Regions from separate parts of the Stenotrophomonas sp. GL_111 genome, predicted to be linked through region 2. Evidence: predicted binding sites of a transcription regulator. Region 2 holds the regulator's gene; the other holds the start of a gene.

Region 1 (6,258 bases), 2.0 Mb from region 2:
GCTGGAAGCCTGGCTGCGGGGGCGTGGCTATCCCATTCCGATCGTGGTGCCGCTGATGATGATCGGCGGCGCATTCCTGTGCTTTGAAGGCGTGGAAAAGCTGGCGCATCGCTTCCTGCATTCGCCCGAAGAGGACGAGCAGCACAAGGCCGAGCGGGTCAAGGCGCTGGCCGATGAGAAGGTCGACATGGTGGCCTGGGAGCAGGACAAGGTGAAGGGCGCGGTGCGTACCGACTTCATCCTGTCGGCGGAGATCATCGTGTTGTCGCTGGGCGTGGTATCGGCCGCGCCGTTCCTCAACCAGGTCACCGCGCTGGTGGTGATCGCGCTGGCGATGACGGTGTTCGTCTATGGGCTGGTGGCCGGCATCGTCAAGCTTGACGATCTGGGCCTGTACCTGTCGCGCAAGGGCGCCGCGCTGGCCGCACTCGGCCGTGGCCTGCTGATCACCGCGCCGTGGCTGATGAAGTTCCTGTCGGTGGCCGGTACCGCGGCGATGTTCCTGGTCGGCGGCGGCATCCTGGTGCACAACGTGCCGGCGCTGCATCACTTCATCATTGAACTTGGCGGTGAAGGCCGCTGGGGCTGGCTGATCACCGCGCTGGGCAACGTGGTGGTCGGCCTGGTGATCGGTGCGATCGTGCTGGCCGCGGTGACCGGGTTCCAGAAGCTGCGCGGCGGCAAGCCCGCGCACTGAGGCCACTCACCGGGTGGGGCGCGGTCAGCCCGCGTCCCACTCGCGCAACGCCTGCAGTTCGGCACGGGCGCGGGTAAGCCGGCGTCCGGACAGGATGTCGATGGCCTGCTGCAGCCGTGCCGAATCCGGATCGCGGCGTACCCAACGCCGTGCCAGCAGCAGCAAGGCCGTCATCAATGCCGCACCGGCCACCAGCGAGATCAGCAGCCAGCGTGCGGCGTACTGCGACAGGTCCACGCCCCACGCCTGCCAGAACAACAACACCGGCACGGACAGCCACAACCAGCACCACGGCAGCCCCAGCAGCAGCTCGCCCAGTGCGGTCTGCCAGCGCAGCGCAGCCAGGTGCCGCGACTGCGCCAGCACCGGCTGGTCGGGCTGCAGCTGCTGGCGCAGACGCAGCCGGGCCACGCTGGCGATGATCACCGCGATGCAGTAGCCGTGCAGGGCGAGCGCGCTGAGCAGGACCGCCAGCGGTGGCCGCTGCCACCAGACGCTGCCGCAGTAGATGGCCAGCGCCAGCCAGAACACCAGCTGCAGCCCCTGCATCAGCCCAAAGCCGGACAGCTGCCGGTGCAGGGCGTTGTGGTGTTGGCGCCAGGCCTGCAGGGCCACCGCGTCGGTGTCGCTGGCATCGTCGTCGCGTTGTGCCCAGAGCTGTTTGAGCGGATCGGTGTGCATGGCCGTGGCCTCAGGGGGAGGGGACATCGAAACGGGCGCGCAGGGCCTGGCGCAGGCGGTGCAGCCGGGTGGAGACGTTGGCGCTGCTGATGCCCAGGATCTCGGCGATCTGGCGATGGTCGTGGTCGTCCAGGTGCAGCAGCATCAGGGCGCGGTCCAGCGGTGGCAGCTGCCGGATCGCCGCTTCCAGCTGGCGCAGCGCATGGCGCTGCTCGGCGGAGGCATCACCCCCGGCCGGCAGTGCGTCCTCGTCCAACGGGGCGTGGTGGCGCTGGCGTACCTGGTGTCGGCGCAGCTGCGAGATCGCCACGTTGAGCGCCACCCGGTACAGCCAGGTTGAAAAGCGCGCACGGGCCGGATCGAAGCTCTCAAACGCCGCCCAGGCCTGGATGCTGATGTCCTGGACCAGGTCCAGGCGCTCCTCGGCATCGTGGCAGTAGCCGCGCGCGACCTTCAGTACGATGCCGCGGTGCTGCTCCAGCAGCGCGCTGAAGCGCTGGCGGGAGTCGAGTTCGGCGGTGGTGGTGGTCAGGCCCATGCAGAAGTGATTCGCACCGGCGTGGCCGATATCACAGACCGGTTCAGCGCGGCGGCTCGGCGGCATGGACGCGGTTCTTGCCGACCCGCTTGGCCGCATACAGCGCGGTGTCGGCGCGACGCAGCAGCGCATCGCCCGCCTCACCCGGCTGCCATTGCGCCACCCCGGCGCTGAAGTGCACCGGCACCCGCTGTTCGTCCAGCGACAGCGGCCGCTGCGCCAGTGAGCGCTGCAGCCGTTGCAGGGTGGACATGCTGTCAGCGGCCGGGGTTTCCGGCAACAACAGCACGAATTCGTCGCCGCCGATGCGCGCGATCGCATCGCTGCTGCGCAGGTGCAGCTGGCACACCGCCACCAGGTGGCGCAGCACCGTGTCGCCACCGGCGTGGCCGTGGCTGCTGTTGGTCTGGTGGAAATCGTCCAGGTCGATCAGCGCCAGCGCCAACGGGTGCCCGTGGCGGCTGGCACGGGCCAGCTCGCGTTCCAGCAGTTCATCGAAGCCGCGCCGGTTGAGCGCGCCGGTCAACGGATCGGTACGCACCAGCCCGCTGACATCGCGCAGTTCCTGTTCAAGCTCGGCGATGCGCTGTTCGGCCTGCTCGACCTCGCGCCGCGCATTGCCGAGATGGTCGCGGGCCTGCAGCGCCTGCTCCTGCACGCGGCCGGTGTCCTGCAGCACGTCCTGCAGCAGCTGGTTGAGGTCGGCGATGCTGCGCGCCTCCTTCAGGGCCAGCGCATAGCTGCTGATGCGGTCGTGGTACTCGCCGGTGCTGACCGCCATCCCGTCCAGGCGCTCGATGAAGCCGCCCATCAGGCCTTTCATCGCCGCCTTGGATTCGCTGATGCCCTGCTTGAGCAGGCCCTGCTTGTAGATCACCTCGCGCAGGTTGGCGCGCGCCTGCTCGACCGAATCGCGGTCCAGCGGCCCGCCGATCAGTTCGCGCACGGCATGCACCTGGCCGTGCAGCCAGCTGCTGTCATCGAGCAGCTCGCCGATGTTGTCCAGCAGCAGGTCGAACAGGCTCAGCAGCAGTTCCTGCTGTTCCTGCCAGCCATCGCTGCGCACCCCGATCTGGTGCGACAGCTCGCGCAGGCGCAGCTCGAGCGGCTGCAACGGCTGGCCGGGGTGCCACTGGTGCAGCGCGGCGGCGATCTGCGCCGGCTCTTCCTTCAGCTCGGGCATGTTCTGCAGCAGGCTGGCCACGGTCACCCCGAGGGTATGCCGCAGCAGCTCGCGCAGGCGCAGGCTGTCGGGTTGGCCGTCGGGGCTGTCCTGTTCGATGGTGCGGATGTACTTGTCGATCAGCTGGCGCATCGCCCGCCCGTAGCTGACCCAGTCCGCGCTGCGCTGCGCCGACTGCAGGCGCAGGCCCATGTCACCCAGTTCCCCGGGCAGCGTGGACATGCCGTTGGCGAAGGCGGCCAGCAGCGGCTCGGGTTGCTCGATCCCGGCGAACAGGCGCTGCAGCATCGCGCTGGAGCCGCCCTTGGGCCCGGCGGCCGGGGCCGGGCTGTCCTCCACTGGCCGTGTGGCCGAGGCCCGTCGCGACAGCAGCCGGCCCACGGCGGTGCCGGGGCTGGGGGAGGCGTCGTGCGGCTCGGTCATGCGGCGGGTCCTTGGCAGAGCATGGCCGCGGGGGCCGGTGGAATGAACAGTGCGAACAGTATCGGCGCGGACCGGTCCGGCTTGAACCGGCCCGGCCATGGCAGGATGGTAGTCAGGTTGAGGGCAGGAGCGTGCGATGAAAGTGATGCTGGTAGGGGCAACCGGACTGGTCGGCGGCCACGTGCTGCAGCAGCTGCTCGACGACCCCCGCTGCGATGCGGTGGTGGCGCCCACCCGGCGGCCGCTGGCCCAGCACGGCCCGGCGCTGCTGAACCCGGTGGTCGATTTCGCCGCGCTGCCCGAAAACGCGCGCTGGTGGGCGGTGGATGCGGTGATCTGCGCGCTCGGCAGCACGATCAAACAGGCCGGCAGCCGCGAGGCCTTCGCCCGCATCGACCACGACTACCCGCTCGAGGTGGCGCGGTTGGCGCAGTTGCACGGCGCCAGCTGCTTCGTGCTGAATTCGGCGATGGGCGCCGACCCTGCCTCGCGGATTTTCTACAACCGGGTCAAGGGCGAACTGGAGGCCGACCTGCGCCAGCAGGGCTGGTCCTCGCTGACCCTGGTGCGCCCGGGGCTGATCGGTGGTGAGCGTACCGAGCGCCGCGCCGGTGAACACGTGGCCAGCCTGGTGCTGGGCGTGCTCGGCCCGGTGCTGCCGCGGCGGTACCGGATCAACCCGGCCGATTTGATCGCCGAGACGATGGTGGAAGCAGCCTTGAGTCCCGCGCCGCGGGTGCGGGTGATCGGTTCGGCGGAGCTGGTGCAGAGCTAGCGGAAACACGCCGCACTTTCCAAACGACAACGGCCACCTCGCGGTGGCCGTTGTCGTTGCGTTGTTGCCTGCCAACCAACGGTCGGCAGCTACCGGATCAGCTGGCCAGGGCCAGGTCATCCATCATCGCGCGCAGGAAGCGGGCAGCTTCGCCGCCGGTAGCAGCGCGGTGGTCGAACGTCACCGACAGCGGAATCACCTTGTGCGCTTCCACACCACCCATCACCGGGGTCATCTGGTGGCGGGCACGGCCGGCACCGACGATGGCCACGCACGGCGGCACCACGACCGGGGTCGCGTAGCGGCCGGCGAACATGCCGAAGTTGGACAGCGAGATGGTGTAACCGCTCAGCTCGGAGGCGGCGATCGCACGCGATTCCACCTGCTCGCGCAGGCGGTTGACGCCTTCACGGATACCGCGTGCATCGAGCATGTCGGCGTTGCGCAGGGCGGGCACGAACAGGCCGTCGTCGGTATCCACGGCGATGCCGATGTCGACCTGTGCATGCAGGGTGCGGGTCAGCGCGTCGCCATCGAACCAGGCATTGAGCGCCGGCACCTTCTGGCAGGCGGCGACGATCGAGCGCACCAGGCGCGCGGTGACGTCGTTGCCCGGGACCCAGGCGTGGATGTCGGCGTCGTCGTTCAGCGTGGTCGGCACGACCTTGCTGTGCGCATCGGCCATCACCCGTGCCATGTTGCGGCGCACGCCCTTGAGCGGTTCCGGCTGGCCCTTGGCGACCACGCCCGGCGGCTGCGTGCGCATCGGGCGGCCCGCAGCCGACACCGAGGTGCGCGCATCGTCCTGGCGTACCGGCGCGGCAGCCGCCGCAGCAGGTGCGGGTGCGGCGACAGCGGCACGGACCGGGGCCGCGCCGAGCTTCGCGCTGCCATCGGCGGCGGCCTGCTTGACGTCGGCCATGGTCACCGCGCCATCGGTGCCGGTGGCACGCACGCGGGTGAGGTCCACGCCCAGCTTGCGTGCGGTGGCACGCACGGCCGGAACGGCCTTGACCCCACCCACCGCCACAGCCTGTTCGGCGTGCACGGCGTTGGAGCTCTGCATCGCGCCGACCACGGTACCGGCGTCATCACGCTCGGCGGCCGGCTTGGCTTCTTCAGCGGCGACCGGTGCTGCGGCCGGAATCGGCGGCGGTGCACTGGCGGCTGCCGGGGCGGCATGCCCGTGGCTGTGGCCGGTGTCCTGGCCATCGGCACGCTGCGGCAGGTTCGGGTCCAGCACGAACTGGGCCAGCACGCTGCCGGTCGGGATGATGTCGCCCGGGCCACCGGACAGCTTCAGCACCGTGCCGGAGTACGGCGAGGGCACTTCGACCACGGCCTTGGCGGTTTCCATCGAGACCAGCGGCTCGTCGAGCCGGATCACGTCGCCTTCCTTGACGAACCATTCCACGATGGTGGCGTCGGGCAGACCTTCGCCAAGATCGGGGAGGTTGAAGTTCTTGTTCTCACTCATGTGCAGTTCTCTTCCAGCAGTTCGAGATCGCGGGCCGGCAGCCAGCCCGTCGCGCCGTTCGCGCGCTCGGACCACCACCAGCCACCGTGTTCGTGATGCAGTTTGACCAGTTCACCGCTGTCCACATCCAGTTCGCGGGCGTCGTAGTCGCGCAGGGCCTCTGCGCGACCATCGTCCAGCCGCTGCAACCACGCCACCGGTGCCCAGCCGGCACGCCCGTCATCGGTGCGTACCCAGGCAAACGCCGGCCATTCCTCGTCACGAACACCCAGTTCGACGATCTGGCCGGTGCGGAACCGGAGCGGGTTGGGATACTGGCTGCGGTACGGGCCTAGCAGGCGGGCCCGCATCTCAGCCTGCCGCGATGGCGCGTTTGGCCGCGCTCACGATCCGCTCCACGCTGGGCAGGTACTTCATTTCCAGGCGGAACAGCGGAATGTGGGTGTCATAGCCGGTGACGCGCTCGACCGGTGCCAGCAGGTCG
Region 2 (6,258 bases):
CGAGTTGATGGCGCGCATCAAGGGCGTGCGCCGCAAGCTCACCCACGACATCGGTTTCCTGATTCCCTCGGTGCACATCCGCGACAACCTCGAACTGCCGGCTACCGCCTACCGCCTGCTGATCCACGGCGTGCCGGTGGCCACCGCTGAGATCCACCCCGACCGCGAACTGGCGCTGGACCCGGGCAGCGCGCTGGGCACCCTGGAAGGCATTGCCGGCAAGGACCCCGCGTTCGGCCTGGATGCCACCTGGATCCAGCCACACCAGCGTGCCCATGCCGAATCCATGGGCTACACCGTGGTCGACCCGGCCACGGTGGTCGCCACCCATCTCTCCCACCTGATCCGCGAGCACGCACCGGAACTGCTCGGCCACGAGGAAGTGCAGCAGCTGCTGGCCAACCTGGCCAAGAGTGCGCCGAAGCTGGTGGAAGACCTCACCCCCAAGTCGCTGCCGTTGTCGGCGGTGGTGCGGGTACTGCAGAACCTGCTGATCGAGCGCATTCCGATCCGCCAGCTGCGCAAGATCGTCGAATCGCTGGTGGAAAACGCACCGGTCAGCCAGGACCCCGCCGCCCTGACCGCCGCCGTGCGCAATGCGCTGGGCCGCTTCATCGTGCAGGAGATCGCCGGCATGTCGGCGGAGCTGCCGGTTTTCACGCTCAACCCACAACTGGAACGCGTCTTGCAGGAGTCCACACAGGGCAACGGCGCCGCGCTGGAACCCGGACTCGCTGAGCGACTGCATCAAAGCCTGGCCGAATGTGTCGGCAAGCAGGAAGCGAAGAACGAGCCGGCGGTCGTGCTGGTACCAGGCCCCGTGCGTGCCGCGCTGGCACGGCTGGTGCGCCACAGCGTCCCCTCGCTGTCGGTGCTGGCCTACAGCGAGGTGCCTGAGGACAAACGACTGAAGCTGGTCGGCACGATCAGCTGAGTCGGAACGCCGACAGCAACGCGCCAGAAAACAGACACCCCCATTCGATATCACCGCAGCAGGAAATAAAGGGAAACCCGGACCGTGCAGACCACCGACAACCAGCGCTTCCCTTCCACTACTCCGCCGCCCCAGTCCCGGTACCACAGCATGAAAATCAAACGTTTCGTCGCCTCCGATATGCGCTCGGCCATGAACCTGGTGCGCAAGGAACACGGTCCGGACGCGGTGATTCTGTCCAACCGCCGGATCGAGGAAGGCGTCGAAATCGTGGCGGCGGCCAACTACGACGAAGGCGCCGTGCAGCGCGCACTGGAAGCGGCGCGCAAGGACGTCGCCCCGCCGCCGGCACCGCGCCCGCGCAATGCCGCCGATGCAGTGATCGCCGCCGTGACCCGGCGCAAGGTACCGGTCGCCGCACCGGAACCGGTCGCGGCCACCACTTCGGCCGTGGCCGCGCTGGCCCGCGCCGCCGTCGGTGCCACCGGGCGCACGCTGGATTCGGCCAATGAAATCGTGCCGCCGCCGGGCAGCAGCGGCTTTGCCGCGACCCTGGCCCGCGCCGGCGTCAGCCCCAGCGTCAACGAAACGTCGCTGCCGGAACAGATCTTCGCCCCGTTCAATGTCGAGCAGGCCGCTGCAGCTGCCCCGGCCGCCAACGCCGCGCCGATCAACCGCGCCCGCTTCATCATCGACCCGCCGCTGGACGGGCTGGCCGATGACGTGCCGCACTTCCAGATGCATGCACCGCCGGCCGCCAGCGTGGCGATGCCGCCGCTGCCGGTGACCATCACCGAGGCCGCCGCCCCGCAGGAAGCTGCACCGGTCATGGCCGCCGAACCGGTCGCCACCACCCCACCCGCCCTCCCCGTCGTTGCCCAGCCGGCCATCGCCCCCGAACTGGTGGTGGTGCCGCGCGATGACGAAGAGATCCGCCAGCTGCGTCACGAAGTGGCCGGCATGCGCCAGGTCATCGAGCGCGAGATGCACCGCTTCACCGACGAGCGCCTGCGCGGTTCGCCGGTGCGCGCCGCCGCGCTGGACCTGATGGACGAATACGGCTTCGACGCCGGCATCAGCCGCGACGTGGCCATGCAGATTCCGCTGGACACCGAAGCCCACCGCGGCCGCGGGCTGATGCTGGGGCTGCTGTCCAAGAAGCTGCCCATCGCCCCGGTCGACCCGCTCGAGGCGGGTGGTGTCATCGCCCTGGTCGGCCCGACCGGTGCCGGCAAGACCACCACGATTGCAAAGCTGGCCTCGCGCTTCGCCGAGAAGCACGCCGCCCGCGATGTCGCCCTGGTCACCACCGATACCGGCCGCATCGGCGCCCGCGAGCAGCTGTACGGCTTCGGCCGCCAGCTCGGCATCGCGGTGCACGAGGCCAGCAGCGGCAGCGACCTGAACCAGCTGCTGGAACGTCTGAAGGACTACAAGCTGGTGCTGATCGACACCGCCGGGCTGGGCCCGCGCGACCGTGCCCTGGCCGCCCAGCTGCAGTGGCTGCGCGCCGCCGAGCAGATCCGCACCCTGCTGGTGCTGCCGGCCAACACCAGTTTCGGCGACATGGACGAGGTGGTCCGCCGCTTCAGCGCCGCCAACCCGCAGGGTGTGGTGCTGAGCAAGCTGGATGAAACCGGCCGCTTCGGCAGCGCACTGTCGGTGGCCGTGGACCACCGCCTGCCGATCACCTGGGTCACCGATGGCCAGGACGTTCCTGAAGACCTGCACCGGGCCAGTGCGGCCAATCTTGTACTTCGCCTTGAAGATTTGCGCCGCGCGGCCGATATGCCCTGCAACCCGGAGTTGAACCATGCCGTCGCGTGAGTACGCCAAGCTGACCAAGACCTTCCCGCTGTCGGCTACCCGTAGCCAGCCGCTGGGCCCGGTCCGCACCATCGCCGTCACCGGCGGCAAGGGCGGCGTGGGCAAAACCAACGTTTCGGCCAATCTGGCCGTGGCGCTCGCCGACATGGGCAAACGCACCCTGCTGCTGGATGCCGACCTGGGCCTGGCCAACATCGATGTGATCCTGGGCCTGCAGCCCAAGGTGACCCTGGCCGACCTGGTCGCCGGGCGCTGCACGCTGGAGGAGGTCATCATCGAAGGCCCCGGTGGCGTGCTGGTGGTGCCGGCCGCGTCCGGTCGCCGCCACATGGCCGAGCTGGCCCCGGCCGAGCACGTGGGCCTGGTCAACGTGTTCTCCGAACTGGAGCGCGAGCTGGACATCATGGTGGTGGACACCGCGGCGGGCATCAATGACGGCGTGCTGACCTTCTGCCAGGCCGCCCAGGACACCGTGGTGGTGGTCTGCGACGAGCCGGCCTCGATCACCGATGCCTACGCCCTGATCAAGGTGCTCTCGCGCGAGCGCGGGGTGGACCGCATCCAGGTGGTGGCCAACATGGTGCGCGACCCCAACGAGGGCCGCGTGCTGTACGAGAAGCTGAGCCGGGTCTGCGAGAAGTTCCTCGCCGATGTCTCGCTGAACTACCTGGGCTGCGTGCCGCAGGACGACTGGCTGCGCCTGTCGGTGCAACGCCAGCAGCCGGTGGTGAAGGCCTACCCGTCCAGCCCGGCCGCACAGGCGATCATCGAGATCGCCCGCCGTACCGCCCGCTGGCAGGCCCCGACCGAGCCGCGCGGTGGCGTTGAATTCTTCCTGGAACGCATCCTCAAGCAACGCGGGGTGACCGCATGAAAGGCGCCGCACAATACAAAGAGGTGCAACGCACCGCCGCCAACGAGTGCATTGCCCAGCACTCCGACCTGGTCCGGCGCATCGCCCACCACCTGGCCGCGCGCCTGCCGGCCAGTGTCGAGGTCGATGACCTGATCCAGGCCGGCATGATGGGCCTGATCGAGGCCTCGCGCAGCTACGACGCCGACCAGGGCGCCTCGTTTGAAACCTATGCCTCGATCCGCATCCGCGGTTCGATGATCGACGAGATCCGCCGTGGCGACTGGGTGCCGCGCTCGGTACACCGGCGTGCCCGCGACGCTGCCTCCACCATCCGTCGGCTGGAGCAGAGCACCGGCCGCGCCGCCAGCGCCACCGAAGTGGCCGCGGCGATGGAGATGCCCCTGCCCGACTACCTGCGCCTGATGGAAGACGCCGCACGCGGCCAGGTACTCAGCCTGGAATCACGGATTGAAGACCAGGGCGAACTGGATACCGTCGCCCAGGGTGGCCCGACCCCGCAGCAGGTGCTGGAGCGCGGCGAATTCGGCCGCGAGCTGGGCAACGCGATCGGGCTGTTGCCGGAGCGCGAACAGCTGGTGCTGTCGCTGTACTACGAGCAGGAACTGAATCTGAAGGAGATCGGCGCGGTACTCGGTGTCAGCGAGTCGCGCGTCTGCCAGATCCATGGCCAGGCGGTATTGCGCCTGCGTGGCCGACTGAAGATCTTCGAGGCGGCCGACGCCGGCCTCGAAAACAATTAAGACCGAGGAAAGTGCTTTGAACAAGAACATGCGTATCCTGATCGTCGACGATTTTTCGACCATGCGTCGTATCGTCAAGAACCTGCTGGGCGATCTGGGCTTCACCAATACGGCCGAAGCCGAGGACGGGCATGCCGCGCTGGCGCTGTTGCAGAGCCAGCCGTTCGATTTCGTGGTCACCGACTGGAACATGCCGGTGATGACCGGTATCGACCTGCTCAAGGCGATCCGCGCCGATGCCAAGCTCAAGACCCTGCCGGTGTTGATGGTTACCGCTGAAGCCAAGCGCGAACAGATCATCGAAGCAGCCCAGTCCGGCGTCAACGGCTACATCATCAAGCCGTTCACCGCGCAGACCCTGGAAGAAAAGCTCGGCAAGATCTTCGAACGTCTGGCGGCGAGCGCCTGATGGAAACCCTCAGCGACAAATCCGCGCTGGTGCAGCGCCTGCAGGACGCCCTGGCCGCGCTGGAAAGCGGTGACGAGGCCGGCTGGCGCCAGGAGATCGACGCGCTGGCCGCACTGCGTACCCAGCCGATGATGGCCGGGCTGAACCGGCTTGCCCGCGAGCTGGGCCAGGCGCTGGGCGAACTGCCCAGCCTGCCCAGTGAAGCCGGCGAGCTGGACGATGCCTGCGCGCGTCTGGACCACGTGGTGGCGATGACCGAACAGGCCACCCACCGCACCCTGGACCTGGCCGAGGAATGCCGGGCGCTGACCGAACAGCTGCGCGCCAACGGGCTCACCCCCGACCAGGACCAGCAGCTGGACCGGATCCGCCACAACCTCACCGAAATCGCCCTGACCCAGAGCTACCAGGACCTGACCGGGCAGATCATCCGCCGTGTGGTCGGCATCGTGCGCCGGGTCCACGAAGGTTTTGGTGCGCTCGGCCTGCCGCCGCAGGATGACACCGCGCACAAGCGCGACAACGGCCTGGCCGGCCCGGCCGTGTCCGGGCTGGACCGCCATCAGGTGTCGCAGGTGGACGCCGACGACCTGCTTTCGGATCTGGGGCTGTAATCCTATGAGTGCTGTTCCAGACGATATTGCTGCCGACTTCATCCTCGAGGCCCAGGAGATCCTGGATCGCCTCGGCGAACAGCTGGTGTCGCTGGAGCAGTCGCCCCAGGACAGCGACCAGCTCAATGCGGTGTTCCGCGGCTTCCACACGCTCAAGGGCGGTGCCGGCTTCCTCGGCATCCAGGCCATGGTCGAACTGTGCCATGCCGCCGAGGAAACCCTCGGCATGGCGCGCTCGGGCAAGGCCACCCTGCAGGCGCATCACTTCGATGCCGCCCAGCAGTCGCTGGACTACCTGCAGTCGATGCTCGATTCGGTGTCGGCCGGTACCGAGCCTGGCTACGCACCGCCGGAGCTGATCGCCCAGTTCGACGTCAACGGCCCGGCTACCCCGGCCCCGGCCGCCGCCGTGGCTGCCCCCCTCAGCGGCGAGCTGATCACCGATGACGAGTTCGAAGCCCTGCTCGACCAGCTGCACGGCGGCGCCGCACCGACCGCGGTGGCCGCTGAAAAAAAAGCCGACGACGGCCTGATCGGCGAAGACGAATTCGAAGCCCTGCTGGACCAGCTGCACGGCGGCGCGGTCCCCGGCGCCAAAGCGGTGGCCGCCGCGCCCGCCGCTGCCCCGCGCGCCGCCATCGCTGCACCGCCTGCAGGCAAACCGGCCGCGAACAAGCCGGTGGCCGAGGCCGAACACACCGTGCGCGTGGATACCAAGCGGCTGGATGCGATCGTCAATCTGATCGGCGAACTGGTGCTGTCACGCAATCGGCTCAAGACCCTGCGTGCGCGCCTGCATGACGAAGAGCTCGACCGTGCGGTGTCCACCCTGGACATCGCCACCGCGCGCCTGCAGT

What was found. Region 2 encodes FliA, which starts transcription of late flagellar genes. Its sites were predicted from a motif close to TAAAGTTTNNCNNNCNNNGGCCGATAA; they were not measured.
Region 1: a site for FliA is predicted at 3,581-3,607, ahead of AC3IPM_RS18090 (GGDEF domain-containing protein). Genes of this name have one in related genera too.

What each region holds. Positions count from the first base shown of each region.
Region 1 is NZ_CM174421.1:4,063,407-4,069,664, reverse strand. It holds gene AC3IPM_RS18105 (DUF808 domain-containing protein) at 1-697, shown strand, start outside; gene AC3IPM_RS18100 (hypothetical protein) at 722-1,378, opposite strand; gene AC3IPM_RS18095 (RNA polymerase sigma factor) at 1,389-1,916, opposite strand; gene AC3IPM_RS18090 (GGDEF domain-containing protein) at 1,960-3,522, opposite strand; gene AC3IPM_RS18085 (Rossmann-fold NAD(P)-binding domain-containing protein) at 3,659-4,297, shown strand; gene AC3IPM_RS18080 (dihydrolipoamide acetyltransferase family protein) at 4,395-5,774, opposite strand; gene AC3IPM_RS18075 (SH3 domain-containing protein) at 5,771-6,124, opposite strand; gene AC3IPM_RS18070 (alpha-ketoacid dehydrogenase subunit beta) at 6,126-6,258, opposite strand, start outside.
Region 2 is NZ_CM174421.1:2,026,591-2,032,848, reverse strand. It holds gene flhA (flagellar biosynthesis protein FlhA) at 1-934, shown strand, start outside; gene AC3IPM_RS09330 (AAA family ATPase) at 1,085-2,761, shown strand; gene AC3IPM_RS09325 (MinD/ParA family ATP-binding protein) at 2,748-3,635, shown strand; gene AC3IPM_RS09320 (RNA polymerase sigma factor FliA) at 3,632-4,378, shown strand; gene cheY (chemotaxis response regulator CheY) at 4,395-4,787, shown strand; gene AC3IPM_RS09310 (protein phosphatase CheZ) at 4,787-5,401, shown strand; gene AC3IPM_RS09305 (chemotaxis protein CheA) at 5,406-6,258, shown strand, end outside.